DNA from 2 places in the Thioclava sp. GXIMD4216 genome. Region 1 is predicted to be linked to the other one. Evidence: riboswitches for the same ligand, from Rfam matches in the RefSeq annotation. Region 1 holds a riboswitch; the other holds the start of a gene.
The links. Region 1 has a riboswitch for cobalamin ahead of WDB88_RS09135 (DUF1636 domain-containing protein). Riboswitches for the same ligand answer to the same signal wherever they lie in the genome.
Positions count from the first base shown of each region.

Region 1 (7,190 bases):
CGATCCGGCAGATAGCCACTTTGCCGATCTCTGCGATCTGGTGCCACAATGGCACGGCGCGGCGCAGCGGGGCGACTTGCCGGAGATTGCCCGTCTGGCATCGTTGAGTGCGGCGCGCACGGCAGCCATCCGGGGCCCGACCGCCGATCCTACCGCACAGATTGCAAGCCAGCTTTCCTGCCTCGGCTATCTGCGCGCGCATACCGGTTCTGCCCGTGGGCTGATCCTCGAGCGGACGGCGCCGCCTGCGCAACGTCAGGCGGCACATGACAAATTGCGTGCGGCAGGATATGGGCGGGTGATGGAATTCACCCTTGGGGCCATGTCGCCGCAAGACGGGCGGAGAGAATGATGACAGGCGCGCTTTTGATGGTGATCGGGCTGGTGGCGGATGGCCTCTTTGGCTGGCCGCAGGCCGTGTTCCGCCGCATCGGTCATCCGGTCACATGGATCGGGGCCCTGATCAGCGCGCTCGAGCCGCGTCTGAACCGGTGCCACTGGTCCGACCGGCAGCGGTTCTGGGGCGGGGTGACGACCTCTGTTCTGGTGATCGGGGTCACCACGGGCATGGCCTGTCTGGTGCAATGGATGCTGCCCGAGACGTGGATCGGCACGCTTTTGCTGGGGCTATGCGCGTGGCCGCTGATCGCGGCGCGTTCGATGTATAGCCATGTGGCCGCTGTGGCGCGCCCGCTTTGTGCGGGCGATCTGCCGCAGGCACGGATTGCGGTGTCGATGATCGTCGGGCGCGATCCCTCCCGTCTGGACAGGGCGGGGGTCGCCCGTGCCGCCCTCGAGAGCCTCGCCGAGAACACCTCCGACGGGATTGTGGCACCGGTCTTCTGGGGTGTCGTGCTGGGCCTGCCGGGGATTGCGGCCTATAAGGCGATCAATACGCTGGATTCCATGATCGGCCATCGCAACGCGCGGTATGAGTGGTTTGGCAAATTTGCGGCGCGGCTGGATGATCTGGTCAATCTTGCGCCTGCACGGCTGAGCGGGGGGCTTTTTGCGCTGGTTTCCGCGCCGATGCGCGCGCTGCGGGTGATGCGCCGTGATGCGGGGCTGCATCGTTCGCCCAATGCGGGCTGGCCCGAAGCCGCTTTGGCCGCAGGGCTTCAGGTGCGCCTGTCCGGTCCGCGCATCTATGGCACCCATATGGCCGACGAGCCTTTCGTGAATGCCGCGGCCCCCGATCCCGTGCCGCAGGATCTGCAACGCGGATTGCGGCTTTATCTGCGGGCGATTGGGCTTATGGGGCTCTGTCTTCTTGCTCTGGCCTTTGTCTGAAACGGCCCCTGTTCTGAAAGGTATCCTATGCGCGATCACGGCGGAAATCTCGATCAGGCGATGGCCATATTCGGGGGCGATGACTGGATCGATCTCTCGACCGGCATCAATCGTGTGCCTTATCCCGTGCCCGCGCTGCCGTCGCAGGCCTATACCGATCTGCCGACGCGCAGCGCGATGGAGGGCCTTCTGGCCGTGGCGCGCCGGACCTATGGCCTGAAAGACGCCGCGATTGCCGCGCTGGCCGGTGCGCAGGCCGCCATCCAGACCCTGCCGCATATCGTCGGCGGGCCGAAACGGGCGCGGGTGCTTGGCCCGACCTATAACGAACATGCAGCCAGCCTGCGACAGGCGGGCTGGGAGGTGCAGGAGGTCACCACGATCGCAGAGCTGCGCGGGGCCGATCTGGCGGTTGTGGTCAACCCCAACAACCCCGACGGGCAGAGCCATCCCGCCACGACATTGCTGGCGCTGCGTCAGGAGGTCGGCGCGCTGGTGGTCGATGAAAGCTTTGCCGATCCGCGCCCCGATCTGTCAGTGGTGGCCCATCTTGGTGCGCCGGATCTGTTCGTGCTGCGGTCCTTCGGGAAATTCTACGGTCAGGCCGGGCTGCGCTTGGGTTTTGTGCTGGGGGCTGAGGCCCAGATTGCGCAGATCCGGCAGATGGCGGGTCCGTGGCCGGTTTGCGGTGCGGCGCTGGTGATCGGGCAGCAGGCGCTGGCCGATACCCGCTGGCAGCAACAGACCTGCGCGCGGCTGCATGAGGATGTCATCCGTATGGACAGCCTCGCACAGCGCGCGGGCTGGCAACGGGCGGGCGGGGCCGAACTGTTCCGGCTATACGAGACCCCCGATGCCACAGGCGCGCAGACCCGCCTTGCACGCGCGCGCATCTGGAGCCGGATTTTCCCGTGGCATCCGCGCTGGATCAGGCTGGGCCTGCCCGGATCCGCGCAGGAATGGGCACGGCTGGAGGCGGTCCTAACGGGCGAGGGCCAGTAGCCCCGCCACATCCAGATGGGCTTCCAGATGGTCGGCAAGCCGGTCAAGCGTCGCCTCGACCAGCGCGCCGTGATTCATGCCGCTAGACTGTGCCCCCAGCGCGCGCAGCCATGCGCTGCGGAACCCGTCATCACCGAACATCCCGTGCAGATAGCTGCCGCTGACCCGTCCATCCGCCGATATCGCCCCCTCGGGCGTGCCCTCGACATAGGCAAAGGGGCGCGCCCTATCGGGGCCATCACTGCGCCCGATATGGATTTCATAGCCGGAAAACATCGCGCCCGAGGCGGCATGACGGGCGCTGACGCGGGTCAGGCGCTTTTGCGCCACCATCTGCGTATCGACCTCCAGAAAGCCCAGCCCCGCCTCGGTGCCCGCAGGCCCTTCCAGCCCGTGCGGGTCCTGAATGCTGCGGCCAAGCATCTGGTATCCCCCGCAAATCCCCAGAATATGCCCGCCGCGCCGCAGATGGGCCTGCAGGTCGATATCCCAGCCTTGCGCGCGCAGGAAGGCCAGATCGCCGCGCGTCGATTTCGATCCGGGCAGAATCACCAGATCGGTGTCTCCGGGCAGGGCCTGACCGGCCCGCAGGATCGAGACCTGAACCGAAGGCTCCTGCATCAGGGGGTCGAGATCATCGAAATTGGCAATGCGCGACAGCCCCAGACAGACCACTTTCAGCCCCGCCCCTTGCGAGACTTTTGGCAGGTCCAGCGCATCCTCGGCAGGGAGGCGACCGGCCTCGGCAAACCACGGCAGAACGCCGAACCCGCGCCATCCGGTACGTGTCTCGATCAGCCGGTAGCCCTCATCGAAAAGCCGTGGATCTCCGCGGAACTTGTTGATCAGGAAGCCGGCAATCTGCGCCGCATCCTGCGCGGACAGAACGGCCTGCGTGCCCACGATCTGCGCGATGACCCCGCCGCGGTCAATATCGCCCGCCAGCACCACCGGCACATCCGCGGCACAGGCAAAGCCCATATTGGCAATGTCATTGGCGCGCAGATTGACCTCGGCCGGGCTGCCCGCGCCCTCGACGATCACCAGATCATGGCGGGCGCGCAAACGGTTGAAACTGTCCAGAACCGCGCCCATCAGGGACGGTTTCAGCGCGGCATAGTCCCGCGCACGCACGGTGGTCAGGCGCTGGCCCTGCACCACGACCTGCGATCCCGTCTCGCTTTCGGGCTTGAGCAGGACAGGGTTCATATCGGTGACGGGCTCCAGCCCGCAGGCCAGTGCCTGAAGCGCCTGCGCCCGACCGATTTCGCCACCATCCGCCGTGACCGCTGCGTTATTGGACATGTTCTGCGGCTTGAACGGGGCCACCGTCAGCCCGCGCCGCCGTGCGGCCCTGCAAAGCCCTGCCACCAGCATCGATTTGCCGACATTGGAGCCCGCGCCCTGAATCATCAGCGCCACCATCACGCAGCCCTCCGGCCTGTCACGTCACGCTGCGCCGCGCCAGGGCAGCCCCGCCCCCAAGCCGCCGAGCACGGGCGGGACTGCACCGCATCTCGACCAAGACAGTGGCAGCTGGCTTCGGGAAATGCGGTGCGCCCACCTTCTGCCAGCTTCGGGACCCTGCCGAATGTGGCAGGAGCATCATGGCGTAACATCGTTAAAATAACCTTGTTTTCCCTCATCCCGAAAGCCCCGCATGTAAACTGGTCCGGCAGGGCTTCCAAAGGACGATGCGTCAAGCAAGCCTTTTCGCAAAAACGGCCCGCGATCGTTCAGAATTCCACGCCTTTCTGGCCCTTGATCCCCGAGCGGAACGGGTGCTTGACCAAGGTCATCTCGGTGACCAGATCGGCGACCTCGATCAGCGCGTCCTTGGCATTGCGCCCCGTCAGCGCCACATGGGTCATCGGCGGTTTCTCGTCGCGCAGGAAGGTCACGACCTCGTCGATATCCAGATAGTCATAGCGCAGCGCGATATTGATCTCGTCCAGCAGCACGAAACGGATTTCCGGATTGCGGATCAGCTCTTTCGCTTTTTCCCACCCGCGCTTGGCCATCGCGACATCTCGGGCGCGGTCCTGCGTTTCCCAGGTAAAACCTTCCCCCATCGCGTAGAACTGACAGATATTGGAGAAATGCTCTTCGATCAGACGACGTTCGCCCGTATCCCATGCGCCCTTGATGAACTGCACGACAGCGCAGGGCATTTCATGGGCGATACAGCGCAAGATCATCCCGAAACCGGCAGAGGATTTGCCCTTACCTGCGCCGGTATTGACGATGATCAGACCTTTTTCGCCTTCCTTGGTGGCCATGATCTTGTCACGGGCGGCCTTCTTCTTGGCCATCTTGCTGGCATGGCGGTCGGCCATATCTTCGGGCGAGTGGGTCGTTTGCGATGTCTCGGGCATCGGGATCTCCTTCCTTGACAAAGGCGGGGCACTCACGTCTTTTAGCCCTGCGTTCAGGTTCCTGTCTATGACAGGTGAAAAGGGAATGCGATAGGGACGGTGCGACACGGTCCCAAGCGCAGCCGCCCCCGCGACCGTGACCGAAGAGGCCGCATGCCACTGGAGCCATCCGGGAAGGCGCGACCGGCAGGAGGAGACTCTCTTCCTGACTTCGCAAGCCGGGAGACCTGCCTGAGACGCGGATGAGAACGGGCGATCGGGGTGTGTCGTGGCCGGACGGAAGGGGAAACCGGTGGTTTCGGCTTTCGGCCAGTGCTATGCGCCCTGTAAGGGAGAGCATATGACAGATGTAACCGTGACAATCTGCACCACCTGCCGCCGCGCAGGGGACGAGGCCGATCCGCGTCCGGGAACGCGGTTGCATCAGGCGCTGCAGCACGCCGACCTGCCGCAGGGCGTAAAGGTGCGGGCTGCCGAATGTCTTTCGGCCTGCACGCGGTCCTGTTCGATGGTTCTGGCCGGAGGGGCGCAGCGTTGGACCTATGTCTATGGCGATCTCGATCCCGATCTGCATCTTGAGGATATCCTTAGCGGGATCCGCGCCTATAAGGACACCACCGATGGTCTGGTGCCTTGGCGCGCACGCCCGGTAATCTTTCGCAAACAATCCATTGCGCGTATTCCGCCGCAAAATGATCCGCAGGAGTGATCAATGACCAATCTCGCAAAGGTTCCGGTAACGGTTGTCACAGGGTTTCTGGGCGCGGGCAAAACCACGCTGATCCGCCATCTGATGCAAAACCCGCAAGGCCGCCGTCTGGCCGTGCTGGTCAATGAATTCGGCACCGCAGGGGTGGATGGGGATATCCTCAAATCCTGCGCCGATGAAAACTGCCCCGAGAATAACATCCTCGAACTGGCCAATGGCTGTATCTGCTGCACCGTGGCCGATGAATTCATTCCCACCATCGAACGCCTTCTGGCGCTGCCTGAAACCCCCGACCATATCCTGATCGAGACCTCGGGGCTGGCGCTGCCCAAACCGCTTCTGAAAGCCTTCGACTGGCCTGCGATCCGTTCGCGGATCACGGTGGACGGGGTGATCGCGCTGGCGGATGCCGAGGCTGTCGCCTCCGGCCAGTTCGCGCCCGATCTGGGAGCGGTCGATGCACAGCGCGCCGCCGATCCCTCGCTTGATCATGAAACGCCGCTGTCGGAGGTCTTCGAGGACCAGATCGCCTGCGCCGATATCGTGCTTCTGTCCAAAGCCGATCTGGCGGGCGAAGAGGGGCTGGCAAAAGCCCGTGCCGTCATCGAGGCCGAGGCCCCGCGCAAGCTGCCGATCCTGCCGATGACCGAAGGCGAAATCGACCCGCAGGTTATCTTGGGGCTGAATGCGGCGGCGGAAGACGACCTTGAGGCGCGCCCGTCCCATCATGACGGCCACCACGACCATGAACATGACGATTTCGACACGATTGTCGTGGATCTGGGCGAGATCGAGGATATCGCAGGGCTTGAGGCACGCATGATCGCGATGGCGGGGGATCTCAATATCCTACGGATGAAAGGCTATCTGGCGGTGAAGGGCAAGCCGATGCGCTATCTGGTGCAGGCGGTGGGCACCCGCCTGCGCGGCCAGTTCGACCAGCCTTGGGGCAGCCGTCCGCGTGCCTCGCAGCTGGTGGTGATTGCCGAGCATGATCATATCGACCGTGCGGCGATCGAAACCGCTTTGGGACTGGTATCGGCCTAAATCATGCATGTCGTCTTTCGCGAAACTCACGGGCTTGATCAATCCGATCAGCCGCAGGATCTGGCGCAGGCCCCTGCGGATCTGGTGGTGCTGTCCTTTTCCGATAGTGATCTGGGCGCGTTCGCGGCAGGCTGGAAACGTGCGAAGGGGGGCAGCCCGCTGCCCTCTTGCCGACTGGCCAATCTGGTCGCGCTGAAACATCCGCTTTCGGTCGATACCTATGTCGAACAGACCCTTTCGGGGGCAAAGGGCGTGCTTGTGCGGTTGATTGGTGGCGAAAGCTACTGGCCTTACGGGCTGGCCTGCCTGCAGGATCTGGCGCGGCGCAAGGGCATCGCACTTGCGGTCCTGCCTGCGGACGGGCGCGAGGATGCGCGCCTTGATACGCTTTCCACGCTGCCCGTCTCGACATTGCGGCGCTTGCAGGCGCTGTGCGATGCGGGCGGGGCGGTGGCCGCACAGGCCGCGCTGGCCCAGCTTGCTCTGGCTGCGGGGCTGTATGCGGGGCCGGTGGCGGGGCTGAAATCGGTGCCCGATTACGGGTTCTACCTGCCCGAAAAGGGCGTTATTGCGCCGCCCGAGGACACCGGGCCGGTGGCCTTTGTGACCTTCTACCGGTCCTATCTGACGGCGGCCGATACCGCCCCTGTCGATGCCTTGATCGAAGCGCTTCGGGCGCGGGGATTTGCAGCTTTCGGGGTCTTTGTGCCCTCCCTGAAAGCGGCGGGTGTGCCGGATTGGCTGCGCGGTGAGATTGCGCGGCTCAA
Region 1 is NZ_CP149926.1:1,840,654-1,847,843, reverse strand. It holds gene WDB88_RS09160 (propanediol utilization protein) at 1-352, shown strand, start outside; gene cbiB (adenosylcobinamide-phosphate synthase CbiB) at 352-1,290, shown strand; gene cobD (threonine-phosphate decarboxylase CobD) at 1,318-2,292, shown strand; gene WDB88_RS09145 (cobyric acid synthase) at 2,272-3,717, opposite strand; gene cobO (cob(I)yrinic acid a,c-diamide adenosyltransferase) at 4,029-4,667, opposite strand; cobalamin riboswitch at 4,706-4,917, shown strand; gene WDB88_RS09135 (DUF1636 domain-containing protein) at 5,008-5,376, shown strand; gene cobW (cobalamin biosynthesis protein CobW) at 5,380-6,423, shown strand; gene cobN (cobaltochelatase subunit CobN) at 6,427-7,190, shown strand, end outside.

Region 2 (7,190 bases), on a different replicon from region 1:
ATTCTCATCGCCCTTGCCCCAGATATCCGCGGTTTCTCGGGCGTATCTTCGCCTCCGGCGGGCCGATGGCGAGAGAAATCCGGCGTGATCGCCGGATTTGCAGGGAGAGGGTCGGACGTTTGCCTAGCAAAGAGGCGCCGCTCAGGCTTTCAGATAGAGGTCAAGCCGGTTTTGCAGCAACTCAAGCGCCTTGCGCAGGTCCGTGGGCGAGGTCTGCGCGGGCAAAGCGGGCAGGGAGGCATCGCCCGCATGGCGGATGGCATCGGCGAAAGACTGCGCGGTCTGCCGGAGCAGATGCTCTTTCTCTGGATCGGCTTCGGGCGAGATCAGCGCATGGGTGGTCACCGCCCCCGCCAGCACCCGCAATGCCCCCAGAACATCGCCCGCCGCGTTCAACTGGTCGGCACCGCGCCGCCCTTCCATCAGCTTGCGCTGGCGGATGGTCTCGGCATTGGTGCTTTCCAGTCCGGCCTGACGACGCAGCGCATCGACCGGCTCGGGCAGGCTCGTGCTGCCCACGGCGGCGGCGGCATAATCCATATTCGCCTGCACGGCCTGCGCCAGAATATCGCGGAAATGCGGCTCGGCGCGTCCGGGCCAGAGGGTCGCCCCAACGACAAAGGCGATGACCGACCCCAGAATATTGTCCAGCGCCCGCGAGAGGGCAATGCCGTGATTGGGCATGACCAGCTCGGTCACCAGCACGAAGAGCGCGCTGACCCCGATGGTGAAGATCGTATAATTGACCCGTTTGAACGCGATGGTGATTGCGGATGTCGGGATTATGACGGCCAGAAGGGGCAGTTGCCCCGGCGACAGGGCCAACAGGCCAGCGGCAAAAAGCCCCCCCGTAATCGAGCCGAGCACCCGTTCCAGCATGCGCGGCCATGTGGTCGAGAGCGCGGGCTGTAGCACCACAATGGTGGCCATCGTGGCCCAGTAGAAATACTTCATCTCCAGCGCCACACAGACCAGATAGGTCACCACCACTGCCACCGTCAGACGCAGGGCATGGCGCAAGGTCGCATCGGGGATCTGCCGCCAGCTGGGGCGCGGCGTGCCGTCCTGCTGCGGCGCGCTGCCCGACAGGTTGTCGCCGCGCAGATGTTCGGCAAAACGCAGGAAGGCTTCGGCCAGATTGCGCACCACAGCCTGACTGCGCGCACCGGCGCGGTCGGCGGCGCGGGCAAGGTCCTCGGCTTCCCAGACCAGCCGCTCGGGATGGGGATGGCGGGTCATGGATTGCATCTGCGCCTCGCTGAGCAGGGCGCCGATACGGGCCAACTGTTCGCGAAGGGGGGCTTCTTCCTCGGGGCTCAACGGATCGCTGAGCATATGGTCAAGGGCAATCATGGACGCAAAGATCCGGTCGGCGCTGCCCAGTTCTGCCATGAACTGGGTATGGCCATTGCCCAGACCAAGGATCGTGCCGCGCGCGCGTTCGATGGCGGCCCGCAGCGCGCGACGGTATTCGGGTTCTGCCGCCCCGAGGATCTCTTCGCGGCCCAGACGTGCGGCCATGGCGCTGTTCATCTCGGCCAGACGGGTGAAGACCGAAGCGATCGCGCGCCGTGCCGGCCCCTGCGAACGCAGTTTCCAGATCCAGAAACTGAACACCAGCGCCCAGATCCCGCCCACGAGGAACGCCCCCGCCAGATGGAGCGAGGCGACCGGATCATTGGGAAACCCGACGGCGACCCCGCCCACCACACAGATGAGCGTGCCCGATTGGGCCCCGCTTGGTCCGAAGATGCCGCCCAATGCCGGCAGGAAGATCAGCGGGATCAGCGTCAGGCTGGCATAAAGCGGGCCAAGCCCCGCGCTGGCCGCACCGAGAAAGGCGGCAAGGGTTCCGGCGGCCACGAAGGCGCCCATTGCGCGGATACGGGTCCGGTCGCGCCCGCCCGGATCGCAGAGGCAGACCCAGAACGCTGCGAATGCCGCCCAAAGCAGCTTCGGCTCGCCGCTGGCGGCGGCGGTCAGCACCATCACCGCAAAGGCCAGCGAGGCGCGCAACCCTTCGGCGACACCAATGAATTCCGGCACCATGCCGATGGAATATCCCTCGAGCCGCCGCGCCATACGGTAGATCAGCGAACGATGGGCGGCGGGAGACGGCGGCCTGCCATTCTCCGGTCCGGTAAAAAACGGCGAGGCCATGCGCGGAATGCTCCCTTTAGGCTTTAGGCAGTCTTGCTGCCATTTTAGGCTGCAAGCGCGGGGAATTAAATGGGCAAAACTGTCGCGCAGGGACTGGGAAGGTCGGGCTGGCCTTGGTGCAACAGCTGGCGGTTCGGGGCGGATTGCGCGCAAGAGCCCGTTGCGGGCGGCTCCTTTCGGCATTTGGCGCGCAGAGAGCGGCATCGCGCAGTTGGGGGCTTTGGCCGCTTGACCTCGGGGCGCGGGGGTGACAAACACATCGCGTCGGTATCCGAGAGGATATAATAGGGAATCCGCCCCGTGGGACTACGGGAACCGGAACTGCCCCCGCAACTGTAGGCGAAGAGCCGGACCGGAATCCACTGAGGCAGGCATCGACTGCTTTGGGAAGGGCGGTCTGGCGATGAGGCGCCAGTCAGGAGACCTGCCGACATCGGATTTTCAAACCGGACGGGGTGTGTCGGTGGGTTGTCTCCCTTCGCCCTGCGGGGCGGCGGATCCGTCATCCCATATGGTGCTTTCCGGTCCTTCTGAAGGAATTGGGCATATGAGATTGATTTTACCGGCCGGTCTGGCACTGCTTTTGGGCAGCACGCCGCTTTGGGCGCAAACGCCAGCACAGACGGGGGCTACGCAGTATCCGCTGGTGCTAGAAAATTGCGGCAAACGCCTCACGATCGAGGCGCCACCGGAACGCGCGGTGACGATCGGACAGTCGGCGACCGAGATCCTCTATTCGCTGGGGCTGGCAGGAAAGGTCAAGGGCACCTCGGTGTGGTTCAATCCGGTGCTGCCGCAATTTGCCGATGTCAATGCGACGATCCCGCGTCTGGCCGATAACGATCCCAGTTTCGAGAGTGTTCTGGCGCAGAAGCCGGATCTTGTTGCGGTGCAATATGAATGGCATGTCGGGCCGAGCGGTATTGTCGGCACGCGCGAGATGTTCGACGATGTCGGGGTCAACACCTATATCATGCCCGCCGATTGCGACACCAAGGACAATTCGACCGGTGGCGACGGCACGCGGGTCGGGGCCTTTGCCCCCGAGCAGGTCTATAAAGGGATCACCCAGCTTGCCGAGATTTTCAACGTGCAGCCCGCAGGCCGGACATTGGTATCGGCGTTGCAGGCGACAGAAGCCCAAGCCGTGGCGCGCGCGCAGGCGCTGGACCTGCCCGAAGGTCTGTCGGCCGTTTTCTGGTTCTCCTCGGCGGATCTGGAGCTGGACCCCTATGTGGCCGGTCGTCTTGGTGCGCCGGGCTATATGATGGGTAAACTCGGCATCCGTAATGTGATCGAGTCGGACGAGGAATGGCCTACCGTCGGTTGGGAGACCATTGCCAAAGCGGATCCGGATGTGATCGTGATCGCCAAAATGGACCGGCGCCGCTTCCCCGCCGATGATGTCGCGGCCAAGATGGACTTTCTGAAGACCGACCCTGTGGCAAGCCAGATGAAAGCCGTGCGGGAGGGGCATATCGTGGTCATGGATGCCCATGCGATGAGCGCGACCATGCGCAGCATCTACGGGCTCGACAGCCTGTCGCAAGCGCTTTCGGATATGACCTTCGAATGAGCGCCTCCGCCGCGCCTTGGATGGTCTGGGGGGGCATCGCGCTGGTCCTTGCGGGCACTGTGCTGACAGGGGCGGCCATTGGCGAGACCCGCCTGCCGCTGGCCACCGTCTATAAGGTTCTGGCCAATCATCTGTGGCAGGCGGGCTATCCGCTGGACCGCATCGATGCCGGTATCATCTGGAGCTACCGTCTGCCCCGCGCCATTGTCGCCGCCAGTTGCGGGGCGGGGCTGGCCTTGACGGGGGTGGTCTTGCAGGCGCTTTTGCGGAACCCTCTGGCCGATCCCTATCTGATGGGGCTTTCGGCAGGGGCTTCGACCGGTGCGGTGCTTGTCAGCGTGGCGGGTATCGGCGCGGGCGCCGTGTCGATGTCTGCGGGGGCATTGGTCGGGGCGCTGGCCGCCTTCGGGGCGGTGGTGGCGCTGGCCCATGCCATTCCGGGCGGCGGGCGCGGCAATCAGGGGGCGGCGGCCATCATTCTGGCGGGGATCGCGGGGAGCCAGATGTTCAACGCGCTCACCGCCTTCATCATTGCCCGCTCGGCCAATGCCGAACAGGCGCGCGGCATCATGTTCTGGCTGATGGGCAATCTGTCGGGCGTGCGCTGGGAGGACGTGGCCCCAGCGGTCTTTGTGACCTGTCTGGGCGTCGGGCTGTGCCTTTGGTACCGGCGTGCACTGGATGCCTTTACCTTCGGTGCCGAGAGCGCGGCCTCGTTGGGGGTGGATATCCGCAGGACACGCGGCTTGCTGATCACGGTCACAGCGGTGATGGTGGGGGTTCTGGTGGCCAAAGTGGGGGCGATCGGCTTTGTCGGTCTGGTGGTTCCGCATGCGATGCGCTTTCTGGTCGGCACCCGCCACCAGCGCCTTGTGCCGGCCTCGGCGCTGGCGGGGGCGGTGTTTCTGGTGGCGGCGGATATTCTGGCCCGCATCATCGTTCCGGGGCAGGTGCTGCCCATCGGTGTGGTGACGGCGCTGGTCGGGGCACCGGCCTTTGCCCTGATCCTGATGCGGGGCGCGCGCTGATGGTCCTGCATCTCGAGAATGTTTGCGCCAAGGCGCATCGCACGCCGCTGCTGCACGCGATCACCCTGCAACTGGAGCCGGGGGAATGTCTGGGCCTGATCGGCCCGAACGGGTCGGGGAAATCCACCCTGATGCGGCTTATGGCGGGCTTGGGCAAACCCGCCTCGGGCGAGATCCGTTTTGGCGGAGTGCCATTGCACAGGATCTCGGCACGGGCGCGGGCGCAGAAGATCGCCTTTGTCGAACAGCAGGCCGAAACCACCGACCGTCTGCGGGTGCGCGAAGCGGTCGAATTGGGACGCATCCCCTTTCTGTCGCCCTTGCGGGGCTGGAGCGCGCAGGACGATGCGCATGTGGCCAAGGCCTTGGCGGCGCTGGATATGCAGGGCATGGAGGACCGTCTCTGGCATAGCCTGTCGGGGGGCGAGAGGCAGCGGGTGCATATCGCACGGGCATTGGCGCAGACCCCCGAGTTACTGCTTCTGGACGAGCCGACAAACCATCTGGATATCCGCCATCAACTGGCTCTTATGGGCTTGGTGCGGGCATTGCCGGTGACGCGGGTGATCGCGCTGCATGATCTCAATCAGGCGTTCGGCTGTGATAGGGTCGCCTTGCTGGAGCACGGTCGACTGCGCGCGATCGGCCCCCCGTCCGAGGTCCTGACGCTGGACCATCTGCGCGGCTGCTTCGGGGTCGAGGCGCAGCATATCCGCGATCCGGACGGCAGGCCCTTGCTGCATTTTATACAGGCATTATGAGGATAGTATATTGAAATATTGTGCAATTATTGGATGTATCGCGGTGGCGGCGCTGCTGTTGCCCGATGCCGTGATGGCCGAGACCCATGAGGTCAAGATGCTGAACCGCGGCGCGGGAGGGGCAATGGTCTATGAGCCGGATCATCTGACAATCGCCCTTCGCGACAGCGTGCATTTCGTGCCCACACAAAAGGGCCATAACGCGGCTTCGATCAAGGAAATGCTCCCCGAAGGCGCAACCCCGTTTCTGGGGCCGCTCTCGAAAGAAGAGACCGTGCGCTTTGATGTGGCGGGGCGCTATGGCATCAAATGCACGCCGCACTACGCGATGGGAATGGTCATGGTGATCGATGTCGGGGAAACGGTCGACCCCTTGCCCCAGACCCTGCCCGACACCATTCCGCGCCGCGCCAGAGAGCGTTTCGAGGAGATCCTGTCACGCTAGTCATGGACGGAAAGCGGGATTGGCCCTGACAGGTTAGCTGGCGTCAAGCGGAGGCGATCCGCTTGGCGCTTTTGTGTACGTATGGGGCCTTTGGTTTCTCTGCCGCGAGAGGGATCAGCGCGAAATGGTTAAATTACAGTTAAAACATGAGATGAGGATTTTGCCATAGTGCATTGAAACATCTTTATTTTACTGAATCCCCGCCAATTTCCTTCAAGGCGCATATCTGTTCATTTCCTGCATGAAGACCGTCGGGCAAGTTGTTATTAACAAAACGTAAACCCCGATATGTGCCGCGCGAAAAGATGTATTCAGCATTGGACAATTTGTCCAATGCCGCGCCTTGCGCTGCGGGTTTAGGAACGGGCGCGTCAGCAAATGCGGCGTTGTTTCCTGATATCGGGCATGAAGGCCTTTTTCCGGCCTCGGCCAAGGGCTATGGGCGCTGCCACAGCAAAAGGCGTTGCGATGCAACCAGATCCACTCAGTGTCCTGATCTCGCGGATGGATTTCGCGCTGATCTCCTCCGTACATATCCTGTTTCCGCCGCTTACGATCGGCCTTGCCATCATCCTGTTCAGTTTCGAACTGGCATGGTTCCGTACCAATGATGAACGCTGGTACCGGCTGTGCCGCTTTTTCGAGAAGCTCTTCATTGTCAATTTCGGCGCGGGCGTGGCCACCGGCGTGACGATGGAAATGGCCTTCGGGATCCTTTACGGGCCGTTTTCACAGGCTGCGGGGCCGTTTTTCGGGCAGGTGCTGGGCTATGAGACCATCACGGCGTTCATGTATGAGGCCGGTTTTATCGGTCTGATGATCTTTGGCTGGGGTAAGATCAGCCGCAAGATGCACCTCTTTGCGACATTCAATGTGGCGCTGTCCTCGACGCTGTCGGCGATGTGGATTCTGGTGGCCAATAGCTGGATGCAGACCCCGACCGGGATCGAGTTCAAGGACGGGATGTTCCATGTCACCGACTGGCTGGCCGCGCTGTTCAATCCCAATGTCTTCGCGGCTTTCCCGCATATGCTGCTGGCGGCGGTCGAGCTGTCTTTGTGTTTTGTGGTGGCGGTCTGCGCATGGTTCGTCTTCAAGCGCCGTGAGGTCCAGCTGTTCATCCGTCCGCTGCGTTACAGCCTTGTCGCGCTGGCCGTTGTGGCGGCGGGCCAGATCTATCTGGGCGATCTGCTGGGCGAGAATGTGCTTGAGCATAAACC
Region 2 is NZ_CP149927.1:463,792-470,981, reverse strand. It holds gene WDB88_RS15390 (D-amino acid dehydrogenase) at 1-8, opposite strand, end outside; gene WDB88_RS15385 (FUSC family protein) at 142-2,160, opposite strand; cobalamin riboswitch at 2,409-2,607, shown strand; gene WDB88_RS15380 (ABC transporter substrate-binding protein) at 2,708-3,736, shown strand; gene WDB88_RS15375 (iron chelate uptake ABC transporter family permease subunit) at 3,733-4,764, shown strand; gene WDB88_RS15370 (ABC transporter ATP-binding protein) at 4,764-5,525, shown strand; gene WDB88_RS15365 (pseudoazurin) at 5,536-5,970, shown strand; gene WDB88_RS15360 (cytochrome ubiquinol oxidase subunit I) at 6,439-7,190, shown strand, end outside.
Region 2: another riboswitch for cobalamin. It lies ahead of WDB88_RS15380 (ABC transporter substrate-binding protein); the one in region 1 lies ahead of WDB88_RS09135 (DUF1636 domain-containing protein).